4 regions of the Streptomyces azureus genome follow, and region 1 is predicted to be linked to each of the others. Evidence: riboswitches for the same ligand, from Rfam matches in the RefSeq annotation. Region 1 holds a riboswitch; each other region holds the start of a gene.
What was found. Region 1 has a riboswitch for cyclic di-AMP ahead of AOQ53_RS38765 (transglycosylase SLT domain-containing protein). Riboswitches for the same ligand answer to the same signal wherever they lie in the genome.
Positions count from the first base shown of each region.

Region 1 (7,265 bases):
GCGCGGCGCGCCGGCTCGCGGCTCAGCCAGTGCAGCGCCGCGCCCGCCCCCGGACGCGTCACCGCGCCTTCGTACACGGGCAGTTCGCCCGTCTTCAGCGCGTCCTTGTACTCGGCCGCGCCCCGCCCCAGATCGAGCATGCCGATGCCCTCGGCGGCCGCCGCCTCGGCCATGCGCAGGTGCAGCACCAGACCCGGTGAGTACTTCGCGAACTCCGGGTCGTAGGCCGGGAACCAGCAGGCCAGGACCGAGGCCGAGCGCAGCCCGAAGTGCGCGGCCAGCGGCCGCTGCCCGGCGTACAGCACGGACAGAGTGCCGCGGCACTCCGGCGCCCGGGTCTGGGCCAGCCGCCCCACGAGCCGGGTGATCCACTCCCGGGCGAACCGGTCCCGGCGGCCCGTCCTGCGGTACTGCGCCGACTTCCACCCCATGAGCGTGCGCAGCGCGGCCGGGTCCCGCTCGTCGAAGACGAACCGCAGCTCGCCGACCTGCCGGCCCAGCCTGCGCTCCTTGGCCAGGGTGGTCTTCAGGAACTTCGGCGACTGGGCGCGCAGCACCGACTCGTACGTCTCGTAGCCCTTCTCCACGTCGATGACGTAGGTGGCGTGCTCCTCGGCCGCGTACCGGACGAACAGCCGCTGCCCGGCCTCCAGGTTGTCGAAGGCGAAGCTCGACAGCGCGCAGGCCCGCAGCAGTTCACCCGTGTCCAGGTCCAGGCCGGGCCGCAGGATCGCGCCCTGCGCGTCCGAGACGCCGAGCCCGATCGCCCGGCCCTGCCCCAACGGGCCCCGCTCATGGGGCAGGTAGCCGACCGGCTCCAGCCCCTCGTACACCACCGCGACCCGCGCCCGCGGCCTCACCAGACCGACGGCATCGGTGAACTCCGGTTCCATGAAGGGGTTGCGCGGTGCCTCCGACGCAGCGCGCAGCGCGCGCCAGCGCTCCTTCTCCCCCTCGCCGAGCTCCCCGGGCCGAGCCACACGTATGCGCCCACTGCTCAACCTGACCCCCCGATCAAGTCCCCCCTGGACACTTGGAAGGTACCGCCCGAGACGGCCCCGACGGTAGGTAGCGGACCATGTTGTTGCCAACTGGTGCAGAGGCCTTCAACCGGGCAATCGGCGTCCGACGCGCGATGAAACGAAGGGGCGCGCTGTCCGTATTCTCTGATCATGGCCGCACCCATCGCATATTCACTCATCGCCACCGACCTGGACGGGACGCTGCTGCGCGGCGACGACACCCTGTCCGACCGGTCCCTCGCCGCGCTCGCGCGGGTGGCGGACGCCGGTGCCCAGCACCTCGTGGTGACGGGCCGGCCAGCGCCGAGAGTGCGGCCGCTCCTGGACGACCTCGGCTGTACGGGGCTCGCGGTGTGCGGGCAGGGCGCGCAGGTGTACGACGCGGGCGCGGACCGGCTGCTGTGGTCCGTCACCCTGGACCGGGAACTGGCCGAGACCGCCCTCGGCAAGATCGAGGCCGAGGTGGGGCAGGTGTACGCCGCGGTCGACCAGGACGGGGTCGACGGGCTCACGCTCATCGAGCCGGGCTATCTCATGCCGCACCCGACCCTGCCCGCGGTACGGGTCGACCGGCGCGACGAGCTGTGGGGCGAGCCCATCAGCAAGGTGCTGCTGCGCCACCCGTACCTGACGGACGACGAGTTGGCGGCGACGGCCCGCTCAGTGGTCGGTCCACTCGCGACGGTGACGATGTCGGGGCCCGGCACGGTCGAGCTCCAGCCGTGCGGCGTCACCAAGGCGACGGGCCTGGCGCTGGCCGCCGAGCACCTGGGGCTGCGGCCGGCGGACACCGTCGCCTTCGGCGACATGCCCAACGACATCCCGATGTTCGACTGGGCCGCCCACGGCGTCGCCATGGCCAACGCCCATCCCGAACTCAAGGCCGTGGCCGACGAGGTCACCCTGTCGAACGAGGACGACGGCATCGCCGTCGTCCTCGAGCGACTGCTGGGCGGGACGGCTCAGTACGGGCCGTTGACGTTGTCGATCGAGCCGTAGCGGGCGGCCGCGTAGTTGCAGGCCGCGGTGATGTTGGCGACCGGGTCGTACGGGTCCCACGACGTGCCGTCCACGTGGTAGGCCTGGAAGGTCGGGTCGATGGTCTGGAGCAGACCCTTGGACGGGGTGCCCTTGGCAGCGTTCGAGTCCCAGTTGTTGATCGCCTGAGGGTTGCCGGACGACTCACGCATGATGTTGCGGTAGATGCCGTCGTACGAGCCCGGAATCCCCTTCTGCGCCATGATGTCCAGCGCCTCGCGGATCCAGCCGTCCAGGTTGTTGGCGTAGGTCTTCGCGGAGGCCTGGGTGGCCTCGGCGACGCCACCGGCGGGCTTCGCGGCCGGCTTGGCGGGGGCGGAGGACTTGGTCGCCGTCTTCTTCGCGGCGTCGGTCTTGGCCGTCTTCACCTTCAGCTTCAGACCCGGGTGGATCAGCTTCGGGTCGTCGCCGACGACGGCGCGGTTGTCCTTGTAGAGCTGCTTCCAGCCGCCCGACACGTCGTACTTGTCCGCGATGCGGTAGAGCGTGTCGCCCTTGGTCACGGTGTACGTGAGGGACTTGGCGGGCTGGGCCGCCTGCGGCACGGACCGTGCGGCGGCGGGTGCGCTCTGGCTCGGCTGGGCGGCGCTGGCCTGCGTCGCGCCGAGCAGCGGCAGGGTGAGTGCCGCTCCGCCGGTGCCGACGGCCACGACACGACGGGTGAGCTGGTTGCTTCTGGGGCGACGGTGCTTGCCTCGGGGCATGGCGATATTCCTCTCCGACGCCTGCGAGGTGAGCTGTCGGGTTCGGGCCGGGAGGTGCCCGGCCGCCCACGGCGCTGTGTGCCGTGGGCGGCTTCACCCCGAGCCGTTCCGCTGCGCGGACCGGCGACTTACCTGGGTCCCCCGCTCCTGCCATGCGTGAGTGAGTGGGTTCGTGTGGGGAGTCCGGGCGGTGGCAGGATTCGGCGTCCGCCGGACAGGCCCGGAACGTATGCGAGAGCACATGTCGGGAACAAGCACCTGAGTCACACATCGTGCCGGTCGACCTTGGGCGGGGGTATATGAGCCGCTTGATCCTTTGCGGGAGCCAAGGCTCAACTGGCGTCCGACGGAAGGACGTACGGGCCGGTGCCGGAGTGGGGCGTCGCAGGGGATAACGTGATTCAACTCACTGATCACAAGTCCGTGGGGCAATGGGCACCAAGGGGAATTTGCTTATCTAAAACGGCAAATCGTGCATAGTCCACTACTTCATGGAAAGTGGATAAATGTCTGCTCTTATGAGCTGATCGAAAATATTGCGGTCGTGATCGGATACCACCCGGCCTGTAACCATGGGCGCTGGCGGTGATCGAAACGTGACCGGATACGCTGACTCGAGTGATGGCAGCGACCTATCGACAAACCGCGTAATCACCGGCAGACACCAGCAGACAGGAGACCCCTCGTGACCGACGTCGGGCCGTTCGGGCTGAGCGTGCGGGACCAGGCTCTGGAAGCCGATGTCCAGGCCGGAATGGCGGCTGTCGAGGAAGGCTTGCTCGAGGCCACCAAGAGTGAGGTGCCCTTCATCACGGAGGCCGCCCAGCACCTGGTCCGGGCCGGCGGCAAGCGGTTCCGTCCGCTGCTCGTGATGCTCTCCGCCCAGTTCGGCGACCGGTACGCGCCCGGGATCGTGCCGTCGGCCGTCGTCGTGGAGCTGACCCACCTCGCCACGCTGTACCACGACGACGTGATGGACGAGGCCGCCGTGCGCCGCGGGGTGGCGAGCGCGAACGCCCGCTGGGGCAACTCCGTCGCGGTCCTCACCGGCGACTTCCTCTTCGCCCGCGCCTCGCACATCCTGGCCGACCTCGGACCGGAGGCGGTGCGGGTGCAGGCCGAGGCGTTCGAGCGGCTGGTGACCGGGCAGATCCTGGAGACGGCCGGCCCTCAGGACGGCCGCGACCCCGTCGAGCACTACCTGGACGTGCTGGGCGGCAAGACCGGTTCCCTGGTGGCGGTGTCGTGCCGGTTCGGCGCGATGATGTCCGGCGCCGACGACACGGTCGTGGACGTGCTGACCCAGTACGGCGAGCGGCTCGGCGTCGCCTTCCAGCTCGCGGACGACGTCCTGGACATCGCCTCCGACTCCCACGAGTCCGGCAAGACCCCCGGCACCGACCTGCGCGAGGGCATCCCCACGCTGCCGGTGCTGCGGCTGCGCGAGCGCGCCGCCCGGCTCGGACTCGCGGACGACATCGCCCTGTGCGAGCTGCTGGACTCCGATCTCACCGACGACGACCGGCACGCCGAGGCCCTGCGCCTGCTGCGCGCCCACCCGGCGCTGGAACAGGCCCGGCAGGACACGATCCGCTACGCCCAGGACGCCCGCTCGGCGCTGGCGCCGCTGCCCGAGTGCGTCGCGAAGACGGCGCTGGTGGAGCTGTCCGACGCTGTGGTGCACCGGGCCGGCTAGCACGTCCTTCCCGTACGACCCCTACGGGTCGGGGGAGAAGCCGCCCTCTCGTGTCATACCGCAGCAGTACGTGGAGTTGAGCCCGGGGTCTGACGTATCTCCCTGGCCGATTTGGTCAGATGGACACCACGGAGAACACACCACTCCTCACCAGTTCGGGTGAGAATGGCGGCTCAGGGACGAGTGCGTGGACGACACGGACAGCCGCCGCCGACCACGGAGGTAGGGCACACATGGCACCGTACGCATCCGACGACAGCACGACCGGCGGGGAGGTCGACGAGCAGCGCTCCGGGCGGCGCAAAGCCGCGCGGTACGTCGTCCCAGTCACGGTGATGGGGGTGGCGGCCGCGACGATCGGGCTGGTCCCCGCACTCGCCGACTCCGGTGACCCCGACCTCCCGAAGATCACCGCCCAGCAGCTCATCGAGAAGATCGCCAAGTCGGACGTCCAGCAGCTGTCCGGCACGGTCAAGATCAGCACGGACCTCGGCCTTCCGGACCTCGGCGGCCTGGAGAGCAGCCTGATGTCCGGCGCCGCGGGCCGGGGCGAGGGCGGCTCCTCCGCCGACCCGACGGCCAAGCTCACGGAACTGGCCTCCGGCACGCACACCCTGCGCGTCGCCGCCGACGGCCCGGACAAGCAGAAGCTGTCGCTGCTGGAGAACGCCGCCGAGTACAGCCTCGTCCACAACGGCAAGGACGTCTGGGGCTACGACAGCAAGTCGAACGAGGTCTTCCACGGCACCGCCTCGGAGAGCCCGGAGCACGGGAAGGAGCAGCCGCCGGCCACGCCGAAGGACTTCGCCGAGGAGGCCCTGAAGGCCGTCGACGACACGACCTCCGTGACCGTGGACGGCACCGCCCAGGTCGCCGGCCGGGACGCCTACAAGCTGGTCATCAAGCCGAAGCAGTCCGGCTCGACGGTCGGCGCGGTCAGCGTGGCCGTGGACGCCGAGACCGGCATGCCGCTGAAGTTCACGCTGACCCCGGCGGGCGGCGGCGCCGCCGTCGTCGACGCGGGCTTCACCCAGGTCAGCTTCGCCAAGCCGGCCGCGTCGACCTTCGACTTCACCCCGCCCAAGGGCGCGAAGGTCACCGAGGAGAAGGACTTCGAAGGCAAGTCCTCCTCCGAGGGGAAGGCCTCCGGCAAGGCGGACAAGGGCGCCGAGGCCCGCGAGCACGCCCCGAAGTCCGGGGACGACCTCGGCAAGGGCCTCGACGGCATGAAGACCATCGGCGAGGGCTGGAACTCCATAGCCACCTTCGACACCGGCGGCGAGGGCATGCCCTCCGGCGAGGCCGGCGGCGACCTCGGCGGCTTCGTGGACTCGCTCGGTGACAAGGTGACCGGCAAGTTCGGCTCGGGCACGGTCTTCTCCACCCGCCTGGTCAACGCCCTGATCACGGACGACGGCAAGGTCTACGTGGGCATGGTCACCAAGGACGCGCTCGTGAAGGCGGCCGACGCCGGGAAGTAAGTCCCGTACCGCCACGGGGTATCGAGAGCACCGGGCACTGAGAGCACCGGGCATCGAGAGCAGCGGGCATCGAGAGAACGAGGAAGCCGATGGGCGAACCGTCCGCCGCGGAGCCGGAGCACAGCGATGTGCGGGCCGAGGCCGGGGATCCGGTCATCGCCACCCGCGCGCTCACCAAGCGCTACCGCGGCGGACAGCTCGCCGTCGACGGCCTCGACCTGACCGTCCCGGCGGGCAGCGTCTTCGGCTTCCTCGGGCCCAACGGCTCCGGCAAGACCACCACCATCCGCATGCTGATGGGCCTCATCGAGCCGACGTCCGGCACGGCACGGGTGCTCGGGCAGCCCATGCCCCTGGCCACCCGCGCCGTGCTGCCGCACGTCGGCGCCCTCATCGAGGGCCCGGCCCTGTACGGCTTCCTCTCCGGCCGCGACAACCTGATCCGGTACGACTCCGCCGACCCGGCCGCCGATCCGCGCACCCGGAAGGCCCGGGTCGCCGCCGCGCTGGACCGGGTGGGCCTGACGGCCGCCGCGGGCAAGAAGGCCAAGGCGTACTCGCTGGGCATGAAACAGCGCCTGGGCCTCGCGGCCGCGCTGCTCCAGCCACGCCGGCTGCTCGTGCTCGACGAGCCGACCAACGGCCTCGACCCGCAGGGCATGCGCGAGATCCGCACCCTGATACGGGAACTGGCCTCGGACGGCACGACCGTCTTCCTCTCCTCCCACCTGCTCGACGAGATCGAGCAGGTCTGCACGCACGCGGCTGTGATGACGCAGGGGCGTCTGATCACCCAGGGCCCGGTCGCCGAGCTGTCCGCCGGGGCGCGCGGCCGGCTGGTGGTGACCACGCCGGACCCGGCGGAAGCGGCCCGGGTGCTGAAGGAGCAGGGCGTCGGCGACGTCGTCGTCACGGACGACCGGGTGACCGGCGAACCTCCGGAGAGCGACCTCGCCGACGTGAACGCCGCGCTGGTGACGGCCGGTGTGCGGGTACGCGGCTTCACGGTCGAACGGGCCTCGCTGGAGGACGCGTTCGTGGCGCTGACCGGGGAGGGCTTCGATGTCACGGGCTGAAGTCGGGCAGACCGTACGGCCGGTGAGCCCGCTGTGGACCTTCGGGCTGCTGCGCAGCGAGCTCACCACCACCTTCCGGCGCTGGCGCACCCTCGCGCTGCTCGCCGTGCTGGCGGGTGTGCCCGTCCTGGTCGGCATCGCCATCAAGATCGAGACGAGCGACGGTTCGTCGCCCGGCGGTGGCGGCGGCGGGGGACCTGCCTTCATCTCGCAGATCACCAACAACGGCCTGTTCCTCGTCTTCACCG
Region 1 covers NZ_DF968533.1:179,218-186,482, forward strand. Annotated here, with positions in the region: gene AOQ53_RS38755 (GNAT family N-acetyltransferase) at 1-980, opposite strand, end outside; gene AOQ53_RS38760 (Cof-type HAD-IIB family hydrolase) at 1,173-2,021, shown strand; gene AOQ53_RS38765 (transglycosylase SLT domain-containing protein) at 1,985-2,764, opposite strand; cyclic di-AMP (ydaO/yuaA leader) riboswitch at 2,768-2,941, opposite strand; gene AOQ53_RS38770 (polyprenyl synthetase family protein) at 3,450-4,460, shown strand; gene AOQ53_RS38775 (LolA family protein) at 4,694-5,941, shown strand; gene AOQ53_RS38780 (ABC transporter ATP-binding protein) at 6,031-7,017, shown strand; gene AOQ53_RS38785 (ABC transporter permease) at 7,004-7,265, shown strand, end outside.

Region 2 (7,265 bases), on a different contig from region 1:
CGGCGGCGGCCTTGATGTTGGCGGCGGACAGGCCGCGGAACTCGGGGTGCTGGCTGACCTTCGTGGCGACGACGACGTCCGCGCGGTTGCCGCGTGACGTGAGCCACTTGCCGAGGACGGTCTCGGACTCACCGCCCTGATTGCCCTCGACCCAGGCCGAGTAGACGTCGGCGGAGTCGACGAAGTTGCCGCCGGCGGCGGTGTACGCGTCGAGGACGGCGAACGACTGCGCCTCGTCGGCGGTCCAGCCGAAGACGTTGCCGCCGAGGGCGAGCGGGAAGACCTCGAGGTCGGAGGAGCCGAGCTTGCGAAGAGAAGTCATGCTCTGTGGCAACGACCGTACGGAACCGCTCATTCCACAACAGACGCAAAGCTCCCGCAAATACCGGCAGCCCTGATGTCGGCGGTCGTCATCAGGACCACCGGTGCTTCAACCGGCCTCCGAAGCTCAGACGTTCAGGCCCTTGCCCCGCAGCCACGCCAGCGGGTCGACCCCGTTGGTGGACCCACCGGTGTGGACCTCGAGGTGCAGGTGCGCCCCGGTGACGTTGCCGGTCGCGCCCACGCGGCCGATGACGTCGCCCGTGCTGACCTTCTGGCCGACGCTGACGCCGATGGACGACTGGTGCGCGTACCAGATCTCCGTGCCGTCATCGAGGGTGAGGACCGTCTTGTAGCCGTACGACCCGTTCCAGCCCGCCTCGGTGATGGTGCCGCTGTGCACCGCTTTGATCGGCGTGCCCGTGGGGGCGGCGAAGTCGAGACCGGTGTGGTAGCCGGAGGACCAGTAGGCGCCGGCCTGACCGAAGGTCGAGGTGATGGTGTACGCGGAGGTCGGCAGCGTGTACTGCTTGGCGAGAGCGGCGAGCCGCTCTGCCTCGGCCTTCTTCCGGGCCTCCTCCTCCGCCTTCCGCTTGGCTTCGGCGGCCTTGGCCTTGGCTTCCTTCTCCGCCTTGGCGGCGGCTTCCGCGGCCGCCTTCTGGGCGGCTTCCGCGGCGTCCTGCGCGGCCTTGGTCTCGATCTGCTCCTGCTGGTGCTCGACCTGCGCCATGATCCGGGCGCGCAGCGCCTCACCGGCGCCGGAGGTGCCCTGCTCGGTGTCGGCGGCCGCCGTGCCGAGGTCACTGAGCGGGGTGGCGGAGCCTTCGGGGGTGTCGTCGTCCGAAATGAGGGAACCCACCGAGGGAAGGTCCGGAACGGAGATCGACACCGGCGGCTTGCCGGTCTGGGCGCTGGCCATGCCGCCCGCGCCCACGGCGGCTATGACGCCGACGCCCAGGACGGTGGAGCTGCGGGCGAGGCCCCCGCCGCGCTGCTTGGTGACGCGATGCCGGCCACGGACGGGACGGATGGACTCCGCGGTGGGGTTCCATTCCTGGAACGGGCCCTCTTCGGTACGGTGACCGCCGTAGCCGAAGGTTTCGGTGTCGCGCTGGTTGGGCGCGGACGGGGCCGCGGGGGCAGGCCGGTTGGACGCCACGTGGGCGTACTCCTTTCCTTCCTTCTCGCCTACCGGGTTAGCTGACGGGTTCGGAGCAGGAAGGTCTCCTACGCGCGTATACCGGCCGTGCTTCCACGGCGGCTTCCGCGCGATTCACCCCAAGTAGTGGTTCCCCGGTTCCCTTTCGGGATTCGGCGCGTGCGCACGGAGCCGCCTTCTGTGACGGCTGGGACGACCGCGCTGCGTTATCGAACGTTAATAGACGCGCGGTGGGGATTCCAGCGGTTCCACTTGATCATTAACCTTTTTCGCGCGGACCAACCTGCCACGACCGGCTTAAATCGGGCGATTTGACCACTGCGCGAGTGACTCACGGGTTTTGATGGTGTGTCAGTTGTTATGCACAGCGGTGTGATTCACTCACCGACAGTAATGAGAAGCTCGGGAAATGCACCGAGGGCCGGAACCCTTTCGGATTCCGGCCCTCGGCCTTCAGTAGCGGGGACAGGATTTGAACCTGCGACCTCTGGGTTATGAGCCCAGCGAGCTACCGAGCTGCTCCACCCCGCGTCGTTGTGACTCCAGTGTACGCCATCCGCGGGACCGCTCGCGCACACCCGGTGCTCAGCGGCCCGGGTTGTCCGTATGGGTGAGGGTCTCCCAGGCGGTGAACAGGTCGTCGGTGCCGGCGGGCCGGGTGGCGTCCGGACCGGCGGCCCCGCAGGAGGAGACGAGGAGGGCGAGCGCGGTGAGCAGTGGCAACGAGCAGGAGCGCTGTCCCACGTCGCCCCCCACTGCCCACATGCCCGCTGCCTCCGCGCTGTCGTACCGGCCCTGGAGGCAGCGTGAGCCGGGAGGCGGCGGGGCCGCAGGATCTGTTGTGGCGATCGGCCCGCGCTCAGCGCAGCAGGTGGCGGTTGGGGGCCTTGGCCCGCTCCTCGCGCTCCGGGACGACGACGACCTCCACTCCGCCGGCCGCCAGGACGCCGCTGCCGTCGGCCCCCGGCACGAAGGTGTCCGGCTCGCGCCAGGCCGTGACCACGCGTCGTACGCCCGCGTCGAGGATCAGCCGGGCGCAGGGTGCGGGGCGGGAGGCCCGGCGGGCGCAGGGCTCCAGGCTGCTGTAGACCGTCGCGCCGGCGAGCCTGGGGTCGGCCGGGTCGGTCTTCGCCAGGGCCGCCTCCTCGGCGTGCACGACCGGGTCGCCGCCCTCCCGGGAGTGGCCGCGGGCCAGCTCCGTGCCGTCGGCCGCGACCACCACCGCGCCGACGCTGAACGCCGTGTCCGACGGCGGACACTCTGCCGCCAGTTCGCAGGCGAGGGCCAGCCAGTGGTGGTCGGCGGCGACGGGGAGAGGGCCGGTGCCGGGAGCGGTCGGCTCGTAGCGCATGAGGACCACGTCCTCGATCCGCCGGGTCTCCAGCAGCCGGAGCCGGCCGGACTGGTAACCGCCGGGCCCGAAGAGGCGGGGTGCCTCGGGGTCGCCGACGAAGAGCGGGGCGAGGACCAGCTGGAGTTCGTCGGCCAGGCCCTGGGTGAGGAGCTGGGTGTGAATCAGGCCGCCGCCCTCGACCATGAGCCGTCGTACACCCCGGACGTCGTGCAGGTGGGTGAGGAGCCGCCGCCAGTCGAGGTCGGCTCCGAGCGGGACGACATCGGTGGCATCTGCGGCATCGGTGGCGATACCGAGGGCACGGGCGCGTTCGGCCCCCTTGTCGGTCGTGTAGAGGACCTTCTCGCCGCCGGTGTGCCAGAACCGTGCCGCCGGATCGAGGTCGCCGGAGCCGCTGACCGTGACCTTGAGGGGGTACTCCGGCAGGCCGGCTGCCGTGCGGGCGGTTCGCCGCTCGGGTGAGTTGACCAGCAGGCGCGGGTTGTCGGCGCGGACGGTGCCGGCGCCGATCAGGATCGCGTCGACGGACGCCCGGACCTCGTCGACCCGGTCGAAGTCGGCCGGGCTGGACAGGAGCAGGCGTTCGGGGCCGGTGTCGTCCAGGTAGCCGTCGAGGGAGACGGCGGCGGACAGCAGGACGTACGGGTGGGGCATCGACGCTCCCGGCTCGTGGAAACTCGTGGCGGACGGCGGGCTGACGGGACGGGCTTGGTTCAAGTTTGAAACAAACCTACACTGGAGGCATGACGACTCGCTGGCTCACCCCCGAGGAGCAACGCGCCTGGCGCGCGTACATCGCCGCCTCGCTGCTCCTGGAGGACGCGATCGACCGGCAGCTCCAGCAGGACGTCGGCATGCCTCACCTCTACTACTCCATCCTGTCCGTCCTGTCGGAGTCCCCGGAGCGGCGGCTGCGCATGACCGATCTCGCCGAGCGGCTGAAGATCACGCGCAGCCGGCTGACGTACGCGGTGACGCGGCTGGAGAAGGACGGCATGGTGCGGCGTGAGGCCTGCCGGTACGACAAGCGGGGCAGCATCGCGGCTCTGACCGACGACGGGTTCGCCGTTCTGGGAAGGGCGGCGCCCGGGCATGTCGAGACCGTGCGCAGCTTCCTGTTCGACCGGCTCAGCGAGGAGCAGGTGCGGCAGCTGGAGGAGATCTCCACGGCGATCGCGCAGGGGCTCCAGGAGGACGGGACACGGCCGGCGTCGGACGACGTGCCGTGGCGACGGAGGTCCTCCACGACCTGCTCCTGAGGCACCCGTTCGTGAGGCACGTCACAACGCGCATCGACCTCACCGCTTCTCATTGCTTCAAATTTAAAGCAAGGGTAGGGTTCCGGACGTGGATCTGCTTCAAATCTGAAGCAGCCTGCAAGCCGACGGCTGTGCAGCCGAACAGGAACGGAACCCGGAGGCCCCGCATGCCCGACACTCCCGCTGTCCTCGCCACCCCGCGCTCCCGCGTCCGGGTCCCGCTGCGCTTCCACGACGGCTACGAGGTCGACGCCGAGGTCGTCACCTTCCACGGTCTGGCCGACGGCCAGGAGCACGTGGCCGTCGTCCTGGGCGAGCCCGGCCCGGTTCCGCTGGTGCGGCTGCACTCCGAGTGCCTGACCGGGGACGTGTTCGGCTCCGCCCGCTGCGACTGCGGTCCGCAGTTGCGCGAGGCCGTCGAGCGCATAGCCGAGCGCGGCGGCGTGCTCCTCTACCTCCGCCAGGAGGGCCGGGGCATCGGCCTCTACAACAAGCTCGACGCGTACGCCCTCCAGGACGAGGGCCTCGACACCTACGAGGCGAACGCGGCTCTGGGGCTGCCGGAGGACGCCCGCGACTACACGGCGGCCGCCCAGATGCTCCGGGCCCTGGGCATCGGCGAGCTGGACCTGCTCTCCAACAACCCCGACAAGGCCTCCCAGCTGCGCGACCTGGGCGTGGACGTCCGCGACCGCGTCCCCACGGGCGTCTTCACCACCGCGCACAACGTCCGCTACCTGCGCGCGAAGGTCCTCCAGACCCAGCACACCCTGCCGCTTGCCGCGCTGACCGGACTCAGCGTGGGCTGAGCTTTCCGCCCCGGCCGGGTGCCGAACGAGGCGGCTTGCCCCTCGGCTCATCGGGTACAGCCTTTGAATGAGGGCGACCTCCGCAGTACCCGGAGCTTATGGAAAGTGACCGTTTCGTGACCGATCTCGGCGGCCCCGGCGACACCCGGGCGAGGAGACCGGGCGATGGCCCGGAGGCCGTCGCGGCACAGATAGCCGACGCCGTGGAGAGCCTGACGGCCCTGTGGTCGGTCGCCGCCCAGGAGGCGTCCCTGCGGCTGTCCCTGCACCAGCTGCGGGCGCTGCGCACCTTGGAGGCGGCGCCCGGCCTGAACCTGACGGCCCTGGCGGACCAGCTGGACATCGGCCTCCCCACCGCCAGCCGCCTCTGCGACCGCCTGGCCGCGGCCGGCCTCCTGGAACGCGCCCCGCATCCGGACACCCGCCGCGAGGTACAGCTGTGGCTCACCACGCACGGGCAGCACGTCCTGGGCGACGTCGCAGGTCGCAGGGCACAGGCCCTGGCCAGCACACTAGCGGCGATGGAACCGGGGGAACGGGTGGCGTTGAGCCGGGGGTTGCGGGGGTTTCTTGCCGCGCGGGATGCGGAAGTCCCGCGTGCCGGCGGGGTCGACGGGACCGACCGGGCTGGCAGGACCGGCGGGACCGACCGGGCGGACCGGACCGACCAGACCGACCAGGCTGGCAGGACCGACCGGAGCGACCCGACCGACCGGGGCGACCCGACCGACCGGGGCGACCCGACCGACCAGACCGACCGCAGCGACCCGACCGACCAGGCCGACCAGACCGACCGGGCTGGCAGGACCGACCCCGCCGACCCGACCGACCAGGCCAGCGAGACTGCCCGCGACTGCGAGACCGACCCGACTGGCCGGACCGACCCGACTGGCGGACCGTAGCGGCGGCAAGTGCGATCGGTCCCGCCAGTAACCCCGCCGCACTACCCGCGCCCGACGCCCGACCACATGGCCCGTGGGCCGACCGCACAGCCCGCGCCCGCTCCCGGCCACATGGCCCGGGCCCGCTCCCCGGCCGAACGGCCCGCGCCCGGCCACACAACCCCCACTCCTCCCAGAAAACGCGGCGCCCGTCAGCCGCCCGAGCCGTGACTGCTCCCCCCACCGGCGCCGCCACCACCCAGCACCGCCACACACGTGTCGTCCCGCACCGGACGGGCCGCGCTGCCCGCGTCCCGGAGGACCACCGCGGCCACCACCGCCGGGTCGCAGCCGAGGAGCACGGCGTCGTCGGGTGGCGTCCAGCGGCCGGGCAGGCCGTCGCTGTGCAGGACGAGCAGGCTGTCGTCCTGCCACGGCTGCCGCTGCACGGACACGGGCGCCGGAGCCTGCGCGCCCACGATGCCGGGCTGGGACAGCATCGCCTTCCAGGTGCCGTCGGTCCGCAGGCGGGCGCCGACGTTGCCGATCCCCGCGAAGTGCAACCGGCCGGAACCGATGTCCAGTTGGGCCACGGCGACGGCCGCGCCCCGGGTGCGGCGCAGGGCCCGGCCCAGATGCCGCAGTATCTCGGCGGGCGGCCGGTCGGCCACGCCGTGCAGCGCGTCCACGGCGGTGCCGGACGCCTCGGCGGCCTTGGGGCCGTGACCGAGCCCGTCGGCGAGCAGCAGGGTCAGTCGGTCGCCGGCGCACACCCGGCTCCAGGCGTCGCCGGAGTACTCGGCCCGGCCGAGGGGGACGTTGACGCCACCGGCGCGCAGACCGCGCGGGGGCGTCCGATGCCGGCCGGCGGGCGGCTCGTGGTCGATGCGGGCCACGGCCACGGTGCCCCGGCCGGAGGCGCTGTGCAGGTCGAAGTCGTTCGCTATGCGCCGGCACGTGCCGAGGCCGGCGCCCAGGGAGGCCGCGGTGGTGTAACCGTCGCGCATCGCCGCCGCGACGTCCGGGATGCCGGGGCCGTGGTCGAGCGCGACGAGTTGCACGGACAAGCGCCCGTCATCGGCGTGTGCGCGCTCGACGAGGTTGATGACGACGTACCCGCCGTCCGCGTGCCGCACCAGGTTGGTCGCCAGCTCCGTCGCCACGAGCGCCGCGGTCGCGGTGCGGTGCGGTCCGAGCCCGGCACACTCACTGGCCGCCTCGGCCGCCACCCGGACGTCCCGCACCCGGGTCGAGTCGTCCACCGGCACGTCCCACACCCTGCTCATCACGACCCCGGCCGGGCCGGCGGCACGACCGTGGCCCAGGCGGTGACGGTGACGGTGGTGCCCTCACCGGGCCGGCTGTCCACCTCGAACTCGTGGACCAGCCGCTTGGCCCCGCTCAGGCCGAGCCCGAGCCCGCCGCCGCTGGTGTAGCCGTCGGTCATCGCCTGGTCCAGGTCGCGGATGCCGGGCCCGGCGT
Region 2 covers NZ_DF968333.1:21,531-28,795, forward strand. Annotated here, with positions in the region: gene AOQ53_RS24855 (aldo/keto reductase) at 1-322, opposite strand, end outside; gene AOQ53_RS24860 (M23 family metallopeptidase) at 449-1,480, opposite strand; cyclic di-AMP (ydaO/yuaA leader) riboswitch at 1,492-1,648, opposite strand; tRNA gene AOQ53_RS24865 (tRNA-Met) at 1,938-2,011, opposite strand; gene AOQ53_RS24870 (hypothetical protein) at 2,066-2,245, opposite strand; gene AOQ53_RS24875 (dihydrofolate reductase family protein) at 2,340-3,488, opposite strand; gene AOQ53_RS24880 (MarR family winged helix-turn-helix transcriptional regulator) at 3,578-4,093, shown strand; gene AOQ53_RS24885 (GTP cyclohydrolase II) at 4,261-4,902, shown strand; partial or broken gene AOQ53_RS24890 (MarR family winged helix-turn-helix transcriptional regulator) at 5,019-5,498, shown strand; gene AOQ53_RS24895 (ATP-binding SpoIIE family protein phosphatase) at 5,996-7,069, opposite strand; gene AOQ53_RS24900 (anti-sigma regulatory factor) at 7,069-7,265, opposite strand, start outside.
Region 2: another riboswitch for cyclic di-AMP. It lies ahead of AOQ53_RS24860 (M23 family metallopeptidase); the one in region 1 lies ahead of AOQ53_RS38765 (transglycosylase SLT domain-containing protein).

Region 3 (7,265 bases), on a different contig from region 1:
GCCAGCCGCTGCCCGGCCTGCTGGCCGAGAAGCTGCTCGCGCACAGTCCGCACCTGGACCGGGTGTTCTTCGGTAACAGCGGCACGGAGGCGGTCGAGGGGGCGCTGAAGTTCGCCCGGTTCGTCACCGGCAGGCCCAGAGTCCTGTACTGCGCGCACGCCTTCCACGGCCTGACCACCGGCTCCCTCTCCGTGAACGGCGAGGCCGGTTTCCGTGACGGCTTCGCCCCGCTGCTGCCCGACACGGCCGTACCCCTCGGTGACCTCGACGCGCTGGAAAGGGAGTTGAGGAAGGGCGACGTCGCCGCCCTGATCGTCGAGCCGATCCAGGGCAAGGGCGTGCTGGAGGCCCCGCCCGGCTATCTGCGGGCCGCCCAGGAACTGCTGCACCGGCACAAGGCGCTGCTCATCGCCGACGAGGTGCAGACGGGCCTCGGCCGCACCGGCGACTTCTACGGCTACCAGCACGAGGACGGAGTGGAGCCCGACCTGGTGTGCGTGGCCAAGGCGCTCTCCGGCGGATACGTGCCGGTGGGCGCCACGCTCGGCAAGGACTGGATCTTCAAGAAGGTCTACTCGTCCATGGACCGGGTGCTGGTCCACTCGGCGAGCTTCGGGTCCAACGCGCAGGCCATGGCGGCGGGCCTGGCGGTGCTGTCGGTGATGGAGAACGAGCAGATCGTCGCCGGCGTCCGTGCCACCGGGGAACGGCTCAGATCCCGGCTCGCGGCGCTGACGGACAAGTACGAGATGCTCGCCGACGTCCGCGGCCGGGGCCTGATGATCGGCATCGAGTTCGGCCGCCCGAAGTCGCTGAAGCTGCGCAGCCGCTGGGCCGTGCTCCAGGCCGCCCGCAAGGGACTGTTCGCGCAGATGGTCGTCGTACCGCTCCTCCAGAAGCACCGGATCCTCACCCAGGTCTCCGGCGACCACATGGAGGTGATCAAGCTGATCCCGCCGCTGATCATCGGCGAGCGGGAGGTGGACCGGTTCGTCGACGCCTTCACGGCCGTGATGGACGACGCGCACGACGGCGGGCTGGTCTGGGACTTCGGGAAGACGCTGGTCAAGCAGGCGGTGGCCAACCGATAAGCGCGTTTTTGCCTCAGAGGCAAGAAATTTGCCGCTGAGGCAAGGCTCCGGCTGAATGGAGGCATGAGCTCCTCCGAGACCGGGCGGTCCTCCGGGACCGACCCGTCGGCCGACCAGGCGGCCGGTGCGCTGCCCGCCGTCGCGCCGCAGCTGCGCGCCCTGCGGCGCCGGGCCTCCCTGACCCTGGAGGCCGCGGCCCGCGCCGCCGGGCTGTCGCCCGCCCACCTCTCCCGCCTGGAGACCGGGCAGCGCCAGCCCTCCCTGCCGATGCTGCTCGCGCTCGCCCGCATCTACGGTACGACGGTCTCCGAGCTGCTCGGCGAGACCGTCGCCGACCGGGACGCCGTCATCCGCGCCGCCGACATGGAACCGACCGCCGCGGGCGGCTGGACGTACTGGCAGGCCGGCGCCTCCGGGCGCGGGATGCAGGCCCTGCGCGTCCACGTCCCGTACGGCTCCCAGGGCGACATCGTGCGCGTCCACCCCGGTGAGGAGTGGCTCCATGTGCTCCGGGGGCGGCTGCGGCTGAGCCTCGGCGACACCACGCACCAGCTCGCGCCCGGCGACAGCGCACACTTCGACTCGCTCACCCCGCACCGCATCGCCGCCCAGGACCCGGACGGTGTCGAACTGCTCTTCGTCCACACCCTCTTGCAGAGCCCCACGGCCACCCTGTGCCTGGGCCCCACCCCTGGAGGCACGCCGTGAAGGACATGGAGGAGAAGTTCCCCCGGGCCCTGTGGGTGCGGCTGTTCATCTACCTCGTGGTGGGGCACATCTTCGCCGCGTTCGCGTACTTCCTGTTCGAGGCGGGGGCCCGCTAGCCGTGTTCCTCAGTCGAGCAGTCGCTCGCGCAGCCGCTCCCGGGTCTCCGGGGTGAGTCCGAGCCCCTTCTCCAGATAGGCGTCGACGCCGCCCCAGGTCTCCTCGATGGTGTCGAAGGCCGCCGCGAGGTACTCGGCGCGCGCGTCGAACAGGGGGCTGAGCAGGTCCATGACCTCGGGGGAGTAGGCCGAGGCGGCGGAGCTGCTGCGGTGCACCTTGTAGCGGCGGTGCTTGGCGTTGGACTTCAGGTAGTCGTCGACGATCGCCTCGCGCTCGACGCCCAGGGCGAGCAGCGTCACCGCGACGGACAGACCCGCGCGGTCCTTGCCCGCCGCGCAGTGCATCAGGGCGGGGACGCTGTCCTCGGCGAGCGCGCGCAGCACCTGGGAGTGCTCGGCCGTGCGGTTCCTGATGATCGTGCGGTACGAGGCGATCATCCGGTTGGCGCCCTTGCCGTCCGAGAGGATCGCGCGCAGCTGGTCCAGGTCGCCGTCGCGGACCATCCGCCAGAACTCGGCGCCGTCGGCCGGGTCGCTCAGCGGCAGGTTCACATTGCGCACGCCCGGCAGCTCGACGTCCGGCCCCTCCAGCTTCTGGTCCGCGGCGTTGCGGAAGTCGAAGATCGTGTGCAGGCCCAGAGTGGTGAGGAAGGCGGCGTCCTCACCGGTCGCATGCGCGAGGTGGCCGCTGCGGAACAGCACCCCCTGCCGCACCCGCCGTCCGTCCACGGTCGGCAGTCCGCCCACATCCCGGAAGTTGCGCACTCCGGCCAGCTCGGGCTCGGTCGACGGGACCTGCTGCGTCACGAGGGCTCCTCCCCTTCGGCGCCGCCGACGCGGCTCGTCGACGGGCACCACTCGACGATACGACATGCCTGCCTGGGGCAATGAGTTGTCCACAGACGTTGCCGGGAGCCCCCGCAGGCCTTGATGATGTTGGGGCCTGGTCGCACCTGATCGGGCCTGTTCGAATCTGTGAGGCCTTGATGCTCGACATCTCCGAAGACGGTCGTACGTGGGTGCTCTCGGGGCCGGCCAGTAGTTACGCCGTCCACGTCACCGACCGCGGCGAACTGCTGCACCTGCACTGGGGCCCCCGGATCGGCCTCGCCGACGCCGAGGCCCTCGCCGTCCGGCCGCTGCCGGACTACTGGCCCTTCGAGTCCCCGCTCGACGGGCGCGAGGAGTACCCGGTCGAGGGCGGCCCCCGTTTCGTCCGGCCCGCCCTGTCCGTACGTACCCCGCAGCGGCGCGGCACCGAGTGGACCTACGAGGGGCATGACGCCGGGGACGGCGAGCTGCGGCTGCGCTTCCGCGACGGTGATCTGAGCATCACGCTGCACTACCGGATACGCTCCTCGACGGACGTCGTCGAGCGCTGGGTGACCCTCGACAACCGCGGCCCTGCCGTCGAGGTGCTGCGCGCCGACTCCGCCACCTGGACCCTGCCCGACCGCGACACCTGGCGGCTGTCCCAGCTGCACGGCCGCTGGGGCGCCGAGTCCCGGCTGGAGCGCTCCGTCCTCACCCACGGCGAGAAGGTCATCGGCAGCCGCCGCGGCCACACCGGTCACCAGCACCTGCCGTGGGTCGCGCTCGACACCGACGCGACCGAGGAGCGCGGCGAGGTCTACGGATGCGCCCTGGGCTGGTCCGGGTCCTGGCGGATCGCCGTGGCCCAGCTCCCGGACGCGCGCGTGCAGATCACCGGCGGGGCCGGATACGACGACTCGGGCCTGGTGGTGCTCGGCACGGGGGAGTCGTACACGACTCCCGTCTTCGCCGGGCTCTGGACCGACGGCGGCTTCGGCGGGGCGAGCCGCGCCTGGCACGCCTACCAGCGGGCGTACGTGATCCCGGACGCCGACCAGGACCGGCCGGTGCTGTTCAACTCCTGGGAGGCCACCGAGTTCGACATCTCCGAGGAGCAGCAGCGGGCGCTCGCCGAGCGGGCCGCTGCCATGGGCGTCGAGCTGTTCGTGGTCGACGACGGCTGGTTCGGGGCGCGTACGAGTGACCGGGCCGGGCTAGGTGACTGGACTCCCAACCCGGACCGCTTCCCGGGCGGCCTCAAGCCGCTCGCCGACCATGTGCACGGCCTCGGCATGCAGTTCGGGATCTGGGTCGAGCCGGAGATGGTCAACGCCGACAGCGACCTGTACCGCGCGCACCCGGAATGGGTGCAGTACCAACCGGGACGAAAGCGGACGGAGTTCCGGAATCAGCTTGTACTGAACCTCGCCCGCGAGGACGTCCAGGAGTACCTCTGGCAACAGCTCGACGGGCTCCTCTCCAGCGCCCCGATCGACTACGTCAAGTGGGACTTCAACCGCTGCTTCACCGACGCCGGCTGGCCGGACGACCCCTACCCGCAGCGGCTGTGGGTCGACCACGTCCACGCTCTTTACGCCCTGCTGGACCGGCTGCGGGCCGCCCATCCCGGAGTGGCCTTCGAGTCCTGCTCGGGCGGCGGCGGCCGGATCGACCTCGGTGTGCTCAGCCGCACGGACCAGGTGTGGACCTCGGACAACACCGACCCGCTCGACCGGCTCGCCATCCAGCACGGCTTCAGCCAGATCCATCCGGCCCGGGTCATGGCCGCCTGGGTCACCGACAGTCCGAACGCCATGCTCAACCAGCGGGCCAGTTCCCTGCGGTTCCGGTTCGTCAGTGCCATGGCCGGGGTGCTCGGGGTCGGCGGCGACCTCACGCGGTGGACGCAGGAGGAGCTCGCCGAGGCGCGGGACTGGGTGGCGCTCTACAAGGAGATCCGGCCCGTGGTGCAGCGCGGCGATCAGTACCGGCTGCGCCCGCCGGAGGGCGGCCTGAGCGCCGTGCAGTACGCCCTCGGTGACGAGACCGTCCTCCTCGCCTGGCTCCAGGCGCAGCGCTACGGCGAGCCCGTCCCGGCGCTCCGGCTGCGGGGCCTCGACCCCACGGCATCGTACGAATGCCTCGAAACGGGCGAAGTTCACCGGGGTGCCGTGCTGCTCCATCACGGGCTGCGGGTCGGTCTGCGCGGGGATCTGGATGCCACTGTCGTCCGGCTTAAGCGTAAGTAGCCTTTCTGTCCGAATAGGGAGTGCTTCGGTTGTTTCGGCATAACGTGCCCCGATCGTAAAGGAGATGAGGTCGGGGTGCGTGAGCATCGTCATATTCGTGACGATGCGTTGTTGCCATGTGCACGTAATTCTGGCGATATTCAGGGGCATTGAGGAAAGCGGGAGATCGGTAATCCACGCTCCGTGACGGAAAATGTGCCGATGCGTCAAGAAAAACGCCGTCACAGGCAACCGCAAGCTTGTCCCTTTGCGTCTTGGTCGCTTACGTTCCACACCAATCCGGACGGACGCCTAATCCTGCCGCCGCCCGGAGCCCGCACACACTGACCCGTGTACGGCAGGAGCGGGGGACCCACAGGTAAGACGCCTGTTCCGGTTCCCGGAACGGCTTGGGGTTAAGCCGCGCCTCGGCGCGGCCGGGCATCTCCAGTCCGAACCCGACAGCTCACCTCGTAGGCGCCGGAGAGGAATTCGCCATGCCCGCGAAGGGTAAGCACCGCCGCCCGAAGATTCAGCGTTTCACCCGCTCCATCGCCGTCGCCGGAACCGGCGGGGCCGCTCTCGCCCTTCCGCTCATGGGGGCCGCCGGCGCCCACGCCGCCACCCCGCAGTCGACTCCGGAAAAGTCCGTCCAGTCCGCTCCGGCCGCCGAGAAGAAGGCCGCCGAAAAGGCCACGGGCGCCCGCACCTACACCGTGCGGGCCGGTGACTATCTCGCGAAGATCGCCGACGAGCAGAACGTCGACGGCGGCTGGAAGAAGCTCTACGCGGACAACCGTGACGCCGTCGGCGACGACCCGTCGCTGATCCACCCAGGCCTGAAGTTGTCGATCGGCAAGAGGGCGGCAGCGGGCGAGCCCAAGTCCTCGTCCCCGTCCCCGTCGAAGCCCTCGGCCTCCAAGCCCTCGGCTTCCAAGCCCTCGGCTCCGAAGCCGTCCGCCTCCGAGTCGTCCTCGAAGCCGGCTGCCGCCAAGCCGGCCGCCGCGACCTCCAGCGGCTACAGCGCCCCGGTGGACGGTGCCACCGTCGGCACCCCGTACCGGATGTCCGGCAGCATGTGGTCCAGCGGCTACCACACCGGTGTCGACTTCGTCGTCCCGACGGGCACCTCGCTCAAGGCCGTCGGCGCGGGCACGGTCGTCTCCGCGGGCTGGGGCGGTGCGTACGGCAACCAGGTCGTCATCAAGCTGAACGACGGCAGCTACGCGCAGTACGCCCACCTGTCCTCGCTCTCCGTCTCGGCGGGCCAGACCGTGAGCGCCGGACAGCAGATCGGCCTCTCCGGTGCCACCGGCAACGTGACCGGACCGCACCTGCACTTCGAGATCCGCACCACGCCGGACTACGGCTCGGACGTGGATCCGGTCGCCTACCTGCGCTCGCACGGCGTCTCCGTCGGCTGACCGACCGCACGACCACCTGCCTCACACGCAACCGTCGGCCGGACCCCGATCCCCGGGTCCGGCCTTCGGTGTGTGCGTGGGCTTGTGGTGATCGGCCGGCCCAAGGGATCGACAGCGGGCGGCAGTTGGGACACAGTGATCCCGTCCGGAGTGCAAGCGCTTTCTAGAGCCTTCCAGGCGGATCCCCAAGGAGACGTGTCCCGTGCCGACCACTCGCAGAGCGTTCGCAGCCCTGGCCGCCGGAGCCGGCCTGGCGGCCCTCGTCCCGACGGGCGCCGCCTACGCCGCGCCCCGGCACCGCCGCCTCATCGCCCACGACGACTTCTGCCACGGCCTCGCCCAGTGGGCGACCGAACTCCAGGACAGCGGGAGCGTGACCGCCTCTCGCGGCGTTCTGGAGATCGACGTACCGAGCGGGGCGACCGTGTGGTTCAGACGGCGGCTCGACGGGCCGTACGTCCTCGAGTACACCGCCACGCCGGTCTCCGAGGGCGGGGTCAACGACCGTGTCTCGGACCTCAACAACTTCTGGAACGCGACCGACGTACGCTCCCCCGGAGATCTCTTCGCCACGCCGCGCGGCGGGGCGCTGGAGGAGTACGACCACCTGACGACGTACTACGCCGGTTACGGCGCCAACTACAACACCACGACCCGGCTGCGGCGGTACGTCGGCGAGCCCGGTGTGCGGCCCTTGGTCTACGACTACACCGAGCCGCTGCTGGTCCCCAACGAGCCCAACCGGGTCCGGATCGTCTCCGACGGCTCGACGGTCAGGTGGTGGAACAACGGGCGCCTCGTCTTCGACTACGCGGATCCGCAGCCGTACACCAGCGGGCACTTCGCCTTCCGGACCGTGTGGAGCCACTTCCGGATCACGGGCTT
Region 3 covers NZ_DF968475.1:707-7,971, reverse strand. Annotated here, with positions in the region: gene AOQ53_RS36270 (aspartate aminotransferase family protein) at 1-1,091, shown strand, start outside; gene AOQ53_RS36265 (helix-turn-helix domain-containing protein) at 1,155-1,799, shown strand; gene AOQ53_RS36260 (DUF6126 family protein) at 1,796-1,915, shown strand; gene AOQ53_RS36255 (tyrosine-protein phosphatase) at 1,925-2,722, opposite strand; gene AOQ53_RS36250 (alpha-galactosidase) at 2,902-4,977, shown strand; cyclic di-AMP (ydaO/yuaA leader) riboswitch at 5,289-5,451, shown strand; gene AOQ53_RS36245 (M23 family metallopeptidase) at 5,454-6,380, shown strand; gene AOQ53_RS36240 (DUF6250 domain-containing protein) at 6,583-7,265, shown strand, end outside.
Region 3: another riboswitch for cyclic di-AMP. It lies ahead of AOQ53_RS36245 (M23 family metallopeptidase); the one in region 1 lies ahead of AOQ53_RS38765 (transglycosylase SLT domain-containing protein).

Region 4 (7,265 bases), on a different contig from region 1:
GGGCGATCTGCTCGCCGGGGGTGTAGCCGGCCTCGTTGATCGCCTCGAGGATGAGGTCGAGGGCCTCGCGGTTGGAGCCGAGGTTCGGGGCGAAGCCGCCCTCGTCGCCGAGGCCGGTGGCCAGGCCCTTCGACTTCAGGACCTTCTTCAGCGTGTGGTAGACCTCGGCGCCCCAGCGCAGGGCCTCGGAGAAGGACTCCGCGCCGATCGGGGCGATCATGAACTCCTGGATGTCCACGTTGGAGTCGGCGTGCGAGCCGCCGTTCAGGATGTTCATCATCGGCACCGGCAGCAGGTGCGCGTTCGGGCCGCCCAGGTAGCGGAACAGCGGCAGGTCGCTGGCCTCGGAGGCGGCGTGGGCGACGGCGAGCGAGACGCCGAGGATGGCGTTGGCGCCGAGGGAGCCCTTGTTGTCGGTGGCGTCCAGGTCGAACATCGCCTGGTCGATCAGGCGCTGCTCGGTGGCGTCGTAGCCGACCAGCTCCGGGCCGATCTGCTCGATGACCGCGAGGACGGCCTTCTCCACACCCTTGCCGAGGTAGCGGTTCGAGTCGCCGTCGCGCAGCTCGATGGCCTCGAAGGCGCCCGTGGAGGCGCCGGACGGGACGGCGGCACGACCGGTGCTGCCGTCGTCGAGGCCGACCTCGACCTCGACCGTGGGGTTGCCTCGGGAGTCCAGGATTTCCCGGGCTACGACGACGTCGATGGACGGCACGAGCATCTCCTTCTTGATGTGACGCGGGTACGCGGGCCGCTCGGGCCCTGCGTGGTGCGGGCCGCGGTGGCTCGCGACATGAGCCTAACCGGCTCCGCGCGATCGGCCACCGGGTCGCCCACCCCATGGACAGAACCGAGAGTAAATTGTTTCCGAACGGAACAAAGCCGGATCGCAAAGACCGGCAGAAAAAACCCCGCCCCGGTGCGCACGGGGGATGACGCACCGGGGCGGGGAGCCTGTGGGGACGGGGGCGGGCCGCTGCTTACTTCAGGTGCAGCTGCTGGCCCGGGTAGATGAGGTTGGCTTCCTGGACGATGTCCTTGTTCAGCTCGTACAGCTTCGCCCAGCCGCCCTCGACCTTGTGCTCGGTCGCGATCGAGCTGAGGGTGTCGCCCTTGACGACCTTGTACTCGCCGTCGCCCTTCTTGACCTTCTTGCCGGTCGGGGTGGTGACGGTCTTCTTCGCGGCCGGGCGCTCCTCGGAACGGGAGGCCGGCTGCTGCTCGGTCTGGCGGGTCTCGGTGCTCTGCGACGAGCTGTTCGAGGCGGAGTCGCCCGAGGAGGAGCCGCCGCTGTAGCCGGCGCTCGACAGGCCCTTGCCGCAGACCGGCCAGGCGCCCTTGCCCTGGCTCGCGAGGACCTTCTCGGCGATCTCGATCTGCTGGGCCTTGGTGGCCTGGTCGGCGGTGGAGGCGTACTTGGTGCCGCCGTAGCCGGACCAGGTGGAGGCGGAGAACTGCAGACCGCCGTAGTAGCCGTTGCCGGTGTTGATGGACCAGTTGCCGCCGGACTCGCACTGGGCGACGGCGTCCCACTCGGAGGCGGTGGCGGCGGAGGCGTTGCCGGCCGCCATCAGCGGGGCGGCGACGGCGGCGCCGGTGACACCGGCGATGGCGATGGCCCGAGTGGCCTTGGACGGACGGCGGTGCGTGCCCTTGCCGGAAAACAGCATGGAGAGATCCCCTCACCGACGCCTGCGAGGTGAGCTGTCGGGTTCGGGCCGGTTGAGTTGCCCGGCCGCGTCCCTCCCGGGACACGGCTTCACCCCAAGCCGGACCTGCCGTCGAGTTGCCTCAACCGCCGGGCCCGGCACTTACCTTGGGTCCCCCGCTCCTGCCTACGGCGCTTGACGCGACGACTGTTCCCGTGCGGCCGCTGGCAGGATTCGGCGTTGCGGCAGCCGGGGCTCGCGGTGACGAGCGATCACGACCGTAGACATGCGATCCGCGGAATTTCAAAGACGATCAGGGCTTCTGAGATCTATCTCTCACGGGGTCAATACGGGACATTCGGCGCGAACGGCGACGTGAACTCGCACGGTTTAGGGGTGACTTCCGCCGCCGTTTCCGTACTGCCCCACCGGCTACTCGTCGTCCGCTTCGACCCGTACCGTGAGCTTCTGACCGGGGCGGATGAGGTTCGGGTCGACGCCGACGGCCGCCTCGTTCCCGACGTAGAGCGCGCGCCATCCGCCGCCGAGGTCAAGGGAGTCGGCGATGGACCAGAGACTGTCGCCTGGACGGACGACGTAGGAGCCGTCCGTCGCCTCGCGCGAGGCGTCGTCGCCGCGCGAGGCGTCGTCGCCGCGCGAGGCGTCGTCGCCGCGCGAGGCGTGCCGCCCCGCGGACCCGGACGTACGGCCGTCCTCGGGCGCGGCGTCCTCGTCGGCACTGGGGCCGCGGTGGCGGCCGGAGCCGGTGTCGGTGAGAGCCGAAGAGTCGTCGTCCCGTGGCGACTTGTCAGGCTTGTCGCTCTCCGGATCAGCCGAGGGGGAGCTGTCGGGCTCCTGGTCCTGCGACTGGCCCCGCGTCGAGGAATCGGAAGAATCGGCCGACTTGTCGGACTTGGCGGTTTCGTCCTCCGAGGTCGACGGCGCGTCGGGGGACGGCGACGCGGACGGAGAGGAGGAAGGGGACGACTCGGTCGAGTCGAGCAATCCCGGCGAGTCCGCTGGGGCGGACGAGTCGGATGTGCCCGGCTTCGCGTCCTGCTGGAGACCCGAGAGCAGCCCGCAGGTGCGCCACGCGCCGACCCCCTGGTCGGCGAGGATTCTCTCGGCCACGGCTATCTGCTGGGAACGGCTGGCCAGGTCGGCGCTCGGGGCGTAGTCGAGGCCGCCGTGGTTCTCCCAGTCCTCCTGGGACAACTGGAGGCCGCCGAAGTATCCGTTGCCGGTGTTCTGGCTCCAGGCGCCGCCGGTCTCGCAGTCCGCGACCCGGTCCCAGGTCGTGCCGTCGGCCGCGCTGGCGCCGGAGGCTCCGAGGAGGGGGATCGCGATGGCGGAGCCGGTCACTCCGGCCGCGACGAGGAGAGCCGGAGCCTGGCGGGGGCGACGGTGCCGACCGTTCCCGGAGAGCATACGGAGACCTTTCGCGAGACAGCAGTGACCGGCGCGGCGCAGGGTCCCGGGCCGCGCTGATGGGTGAACGTATCGGCAGACGATCACTTGTCACAAGTTCATGCCACGCAGATCACGTGAAGATCACATTCCTGACGGCGTGTCACCTTGGGGTCGGCGTGAACTCCACGGGCAGGGTGCGCAGCCCGCGCATGATGAGGCCGCCGCGCCATCTCAGCTCGGCCGGATCCGCGGCGAGCCGCAGGTCCGGGAGGCGGGTGAGGAGCGTGGCGAGCGCGGTCTGGCCCTCCAGGCGGGCGAGCGGCGCGCCGAGGCAGTAGTGGATGCCGTGGCCGTAGCCGAGGTGCTGGTTGTCGCGACGGGCGAGGTCGAGCACGTCCGAATCGGCGAACCGCTCCGGATCCCGGTCCGCGGCGGCCAGGACGACGAGGACCGGGTCGCCGGCCGCGATCTGCTGCCCGCCGATGGTGAGCGGCTGCGTGGCGAACCGCCAGGTGGCGAGTTCGACGGGCCCGTCGTAGCGCAGGAGCTCCTCGACGCCGGTCTCCAGGAGGCCGGTCTCCCCGGCGGCGAGGGACGCCTGGAGTCGGGCGCGCTGCTCGGGGTGGGTGAGCAGGGCGTAGGTGCCGTTGCCGATCAGGTTCACGGTCGTTTCGAAGCCGGCGAACAGCAGGATGAAGGCCATGGCCGCGGCCTCGTTCTCGGTGAGGTGCTCACCGTGGTCGGAGGCGCGGATGAGCCCGGAGATGAGGTCCTCGCCGAGGGCGGGCTCGATGGGCAGCGCCTCCCGCTTGCGGTGGATGAGGTCGGCGAGATAGCCGCGCATCTTCTTCACGGACCGCGCCACGCCGCCCCTTGGCCCGCCCTGGTGACGGATCATCATCCCCGCCCAGTCACGGAAGTCGTCCTGGTCCTCGCGGGGGACGCCGAGCAGGTCGCAGATGGCGTAGATGGGGAGCGGGAAGGCGAACTCGTGAATGAGGTCGGCGGACCCCTTCTGCGCGAACCCGTCGATGAGCCCGTCCGTGAGCTCCTGCACCCGCGGCGCGAACTCGGCGACCCGGCGGGGCGTGAACGCCTTGGACACGAGCCGCCGCAGCCGGGTGTGGTCCGGCGGGTCGATGTTGAGCAGATGCGTCATCAGCTCGGCCTTGCGCTCACCGGGGATGCCGGTCTTGCCCTTGGCGTGCGCGGGTTCGTCGTGATGCGCGGGGTTCTTGGAGAGCCGGTGGTCGGCGAGCGTCTGCTTGGCATCGGCGTACCGCGTGACCAGCCAGGCCTCCACGCCGCTGGGCAGTTTGGTGCGGTGCACGGGGGCGTGCTGGCGGAGCCAGGCGTAGGCGGGATAGGGGTCAGTGGCGAACTCCCACGAAAACAGTTCGGGCACCCCGGGCACTTCACGTCGCATGCCACGACCCTACGCAGCCCCCGGGGCACCGCCGGCCGCCGCTGTCAGAGGTCATCGCTACTCTCACCGCGTCGAGATCGAGGAGGACCGGGTGCTCGAAGGCGTACTGATCGCGGAGAGCCTGCGGGTCGGGACCGAGCTGGCCGGTGTCCCGCTGCGCGTCACGAAGATCGCCAGGGTGGAAGTGGAGGGCCCGGCGGCCGGGCAGCCGCAGCGGTGGACGCTCCTGGACTTCAGCGGGCAGGAGGCCGACGCGGAGCCTCTGGCCGAGCGGCTGGCCGCGTGCCTGTCCCCGACCGGGGGCTGGTACGTCGACTACAACACCGCCACCGAGGCGTTCGTGGTCTTCCCCGGCGAGGTCTTCCGCTATCCGCGCGGCCAGGATCCACGCGGGCGCGCGGAGGGCCGTCGGCGGGCACAGGACTACGCCCGTTCCGTCGGGATCCCCGAAGCGCAGCTGGACTGGCGGGACTGACCCGCCGGGCACCGCGTCACGGCCGTCGATCTCGGCCCTCGGCCTCCCTGATCGCGTCCCGGTACGCGCGGGCCGCCGCTCTCAGGGCCGCCTCCGGGTCGACGCCCTCCGACTCCGCACGGACCGCCAGGGCCAGCAGCTCGTAGCCGATGCCCTCGACGGGTGGGAGCGGTATGTCCAGGTTCGCCGTGCGGGCCCGGGACGCCAGCTTGGCGGCGAGGGCCAGGCCGGGCTGGCCGAGGGGAATGCCCTCGGTGATCGAGGTGCGCTGTTTCTCGACCGCCTTGGTGCGCAGCCAGTGCGCCTTGACCTCCTCCGGCGTGGTGGCCGTCTCGTCGCCGAAGACATGCGGGTGGCGGTGGATCAGCTTGGCGACGATGCCGGCGGCGACGTCGTCGATGGAGAAGGGGCTCTCCAGGTCGTCCTCGGCGATCCGGGCGTGGAAGACGACCTGGAGGAGGACGTCACCGAGCTCCTCGCGCAGTTCGTCGCGGTCGCCCTCCTCGATCGCCTCGACGAGTTCGTACGCCTCCTCGATGCCGTACTTGGCCAGGCCCTTGTGGGTCTGCTGGGACGACCACGGGCACTCGGCGCGGATGCGGTCCATGACCTGGACGAGATCGAGCAGGCGGGCGCCCGGCAGGTCGTAGGAGGCGGGGAGCAGCTCCAGCTCGGGCATGGCGACGCGGCCGGTGCCCGCGAGGCGGGCCAGGCCGTCCGTCAGGGCCGGCTCGCCCTCGCCCGTCGCCACGACGACCACCGTGCGGCCGCCGGCGCAGGCGTCGACCAGCTCCTGGGCCGTGGGGGACGCCTCGTCGACGGTTATCCCCGCCTCGCGCAGATACGGCAGCTGCGGGTGCGCGCCGTCCGCGCACAGCACCTGGTCGGCCGCGTGCAGTGCCTGCCAGGCGGGCCAGGACAGCAGGCCGGGGGCGACGCGGTGGCTGGTGGTGAGCAGGACGATGCGGCCGGGGGCGGCGGTGTCGGCCGGGCCGGGGGCGGCCTGCTCGGGTCGCGGGGTGGCTTCGGGGCTGTTGGCGTTCACGATTCGAAGCTATCCCACGCCGCCGACAGCCCCCGAAGTCATCCACAGGCCCCGTGGGCGGGGCCCCCTGCATGCTCTGCTGCTACATGCTCTGCTGCGCCTGGGCCGCCGACACGTCCCGCACCCACGGCGTCTTCGCGTCGGCCCGGCTGCTCTTCTGGACGTCCCAGGTGCCGTAGCGCGGGTTGAGGTCGACGTTCAGGTCCTTGGAGGCCTCGGACAGGGCCTTCCAGAACTCGGGACGGTTGGTGTCCGTGCCGAGCTTCTCGGCGAGCTTCTGGGCCTCCAGCTGGAGGCGGAGGTTCTCTTCGAGGCGCTGCGGCGGGATGCCGTACTGCTGGAGCCAGGTCGTCTCCAGCTGCTTGGCGCCGCCGGCCTGCTCCTCCAGCCCGGACCGCATCTCCTGGATCTCCCTGCGGGTGACGGTCACACCGGCGTCCTCGGCGGCGCGGTGCAGCACCCGGTCGAGGATCATGGTCTGCAGGGTGTCGCGGGTGAGTGTGCCGGTCCCGGCGATGGCCTGCTGGTACTGGGCGTCGTTCTGCACGGCCGCCCGCTGGGCCGCGCGTACCTCACCGACCCGCTCCTCCAGCTGGGAGACGGTGATCCGCTGGCCGCCCACCACGGCCGCCGCGCCGGGATGCGCGTCGTTGCCGCAGGCGGTGAGAAGGGGTGCCGCGGCGGCGATCGCGGCGGTGAGGACGAGCGCGGTGCGACGGCGGCGGTGCAAGGGGACCTCCCGAGGAGATTGTGCGACGGTGCACAAGGTCTTGCGGTGATCGATGGTAGGCAGTGGCCAAGCTCTGGCCAACCCATTCGACCAACGATTCACCAGGACTTCCGGCACCGCCGCGCGGACCGGGCCGGGAGGGGAGCCGCGTCCGGGGGGTCGGCGCGGTTCCCCTCCCGGCGTTTCCGGGTCTCCGGCGCGGTCAGGGTTCCCGGCGCTCCTGTAGCCGGATCGCCGCCGTCAGCAGCCCGACGGCGAGGACGGTGACGTAGAGACCCGCCGCGTAGGGACCACCGGGGAACGGCGTTCCGCCGGGCTGTCCCTGGAAGTCGCTGAGCGCGATGAAGGGCAGCCAGGCACCGATGTCGACGCTGAGCAGCCATTCGCCCGCGGCGCCCAGCGCCGGCTCGGCCACCAGGGCCCACACCAGCACGACCGCCACCGTCGCGCCTCCGCTCTTGAGCAGCAGCCCGACCGCGAGACCGATGACCGCGGTGATCGCGAACGTCACGGGGACGGTGAGGAGCTGG
Region 4 covers NZ_DF968512.1:4,902-12,166, reverse strand. Annotated here, with positions in the region: gene eno (phosphopyruvate hydratase) at 1-715, opposite strand, end outside; gene AOQ53_RS37780 (LysM peptidoglycan-binding domain-containing protein) at 981-1,670, opposite strand; cyclic di-AMP (ydaO/yuaA leader) riboswitch at 1,675-1,853, opposite strand; gene AOQ53_RS37775 (LysM peptidoglycan-binding domain-containing protein) at 2,082-3,077, opposite strand; gene AOQ53_RS37770 (cytochrome P450 family protein) at 3,220-4,485, opposite strand; gene AOQ53_RS37765 (hypothetical protein) at 4,577-4,960, shown strand; gene AOQ53_RS37760 (nucleoside triphosphate pyrophosphohydrolase) at 4,977-6,005, opposite strand; gene AOQ53_RS37755 (SurA N-terminal domain-containing protein) at 6,088-6,735, opposite strand; gene AOQ53_RS37750 (ABC transporter permease) at 6,938-7,265, opposite strand, start outside.
Region 4: another riboswitch for cyclic di-AMP. It lies ahead of AOQ53_RS37780 (LysM peptidoglycan-binding domain-containing protein); the one in region 1 lies ahead of AOQ53_RS38765 (transglycosylase SLT domain-containing protein).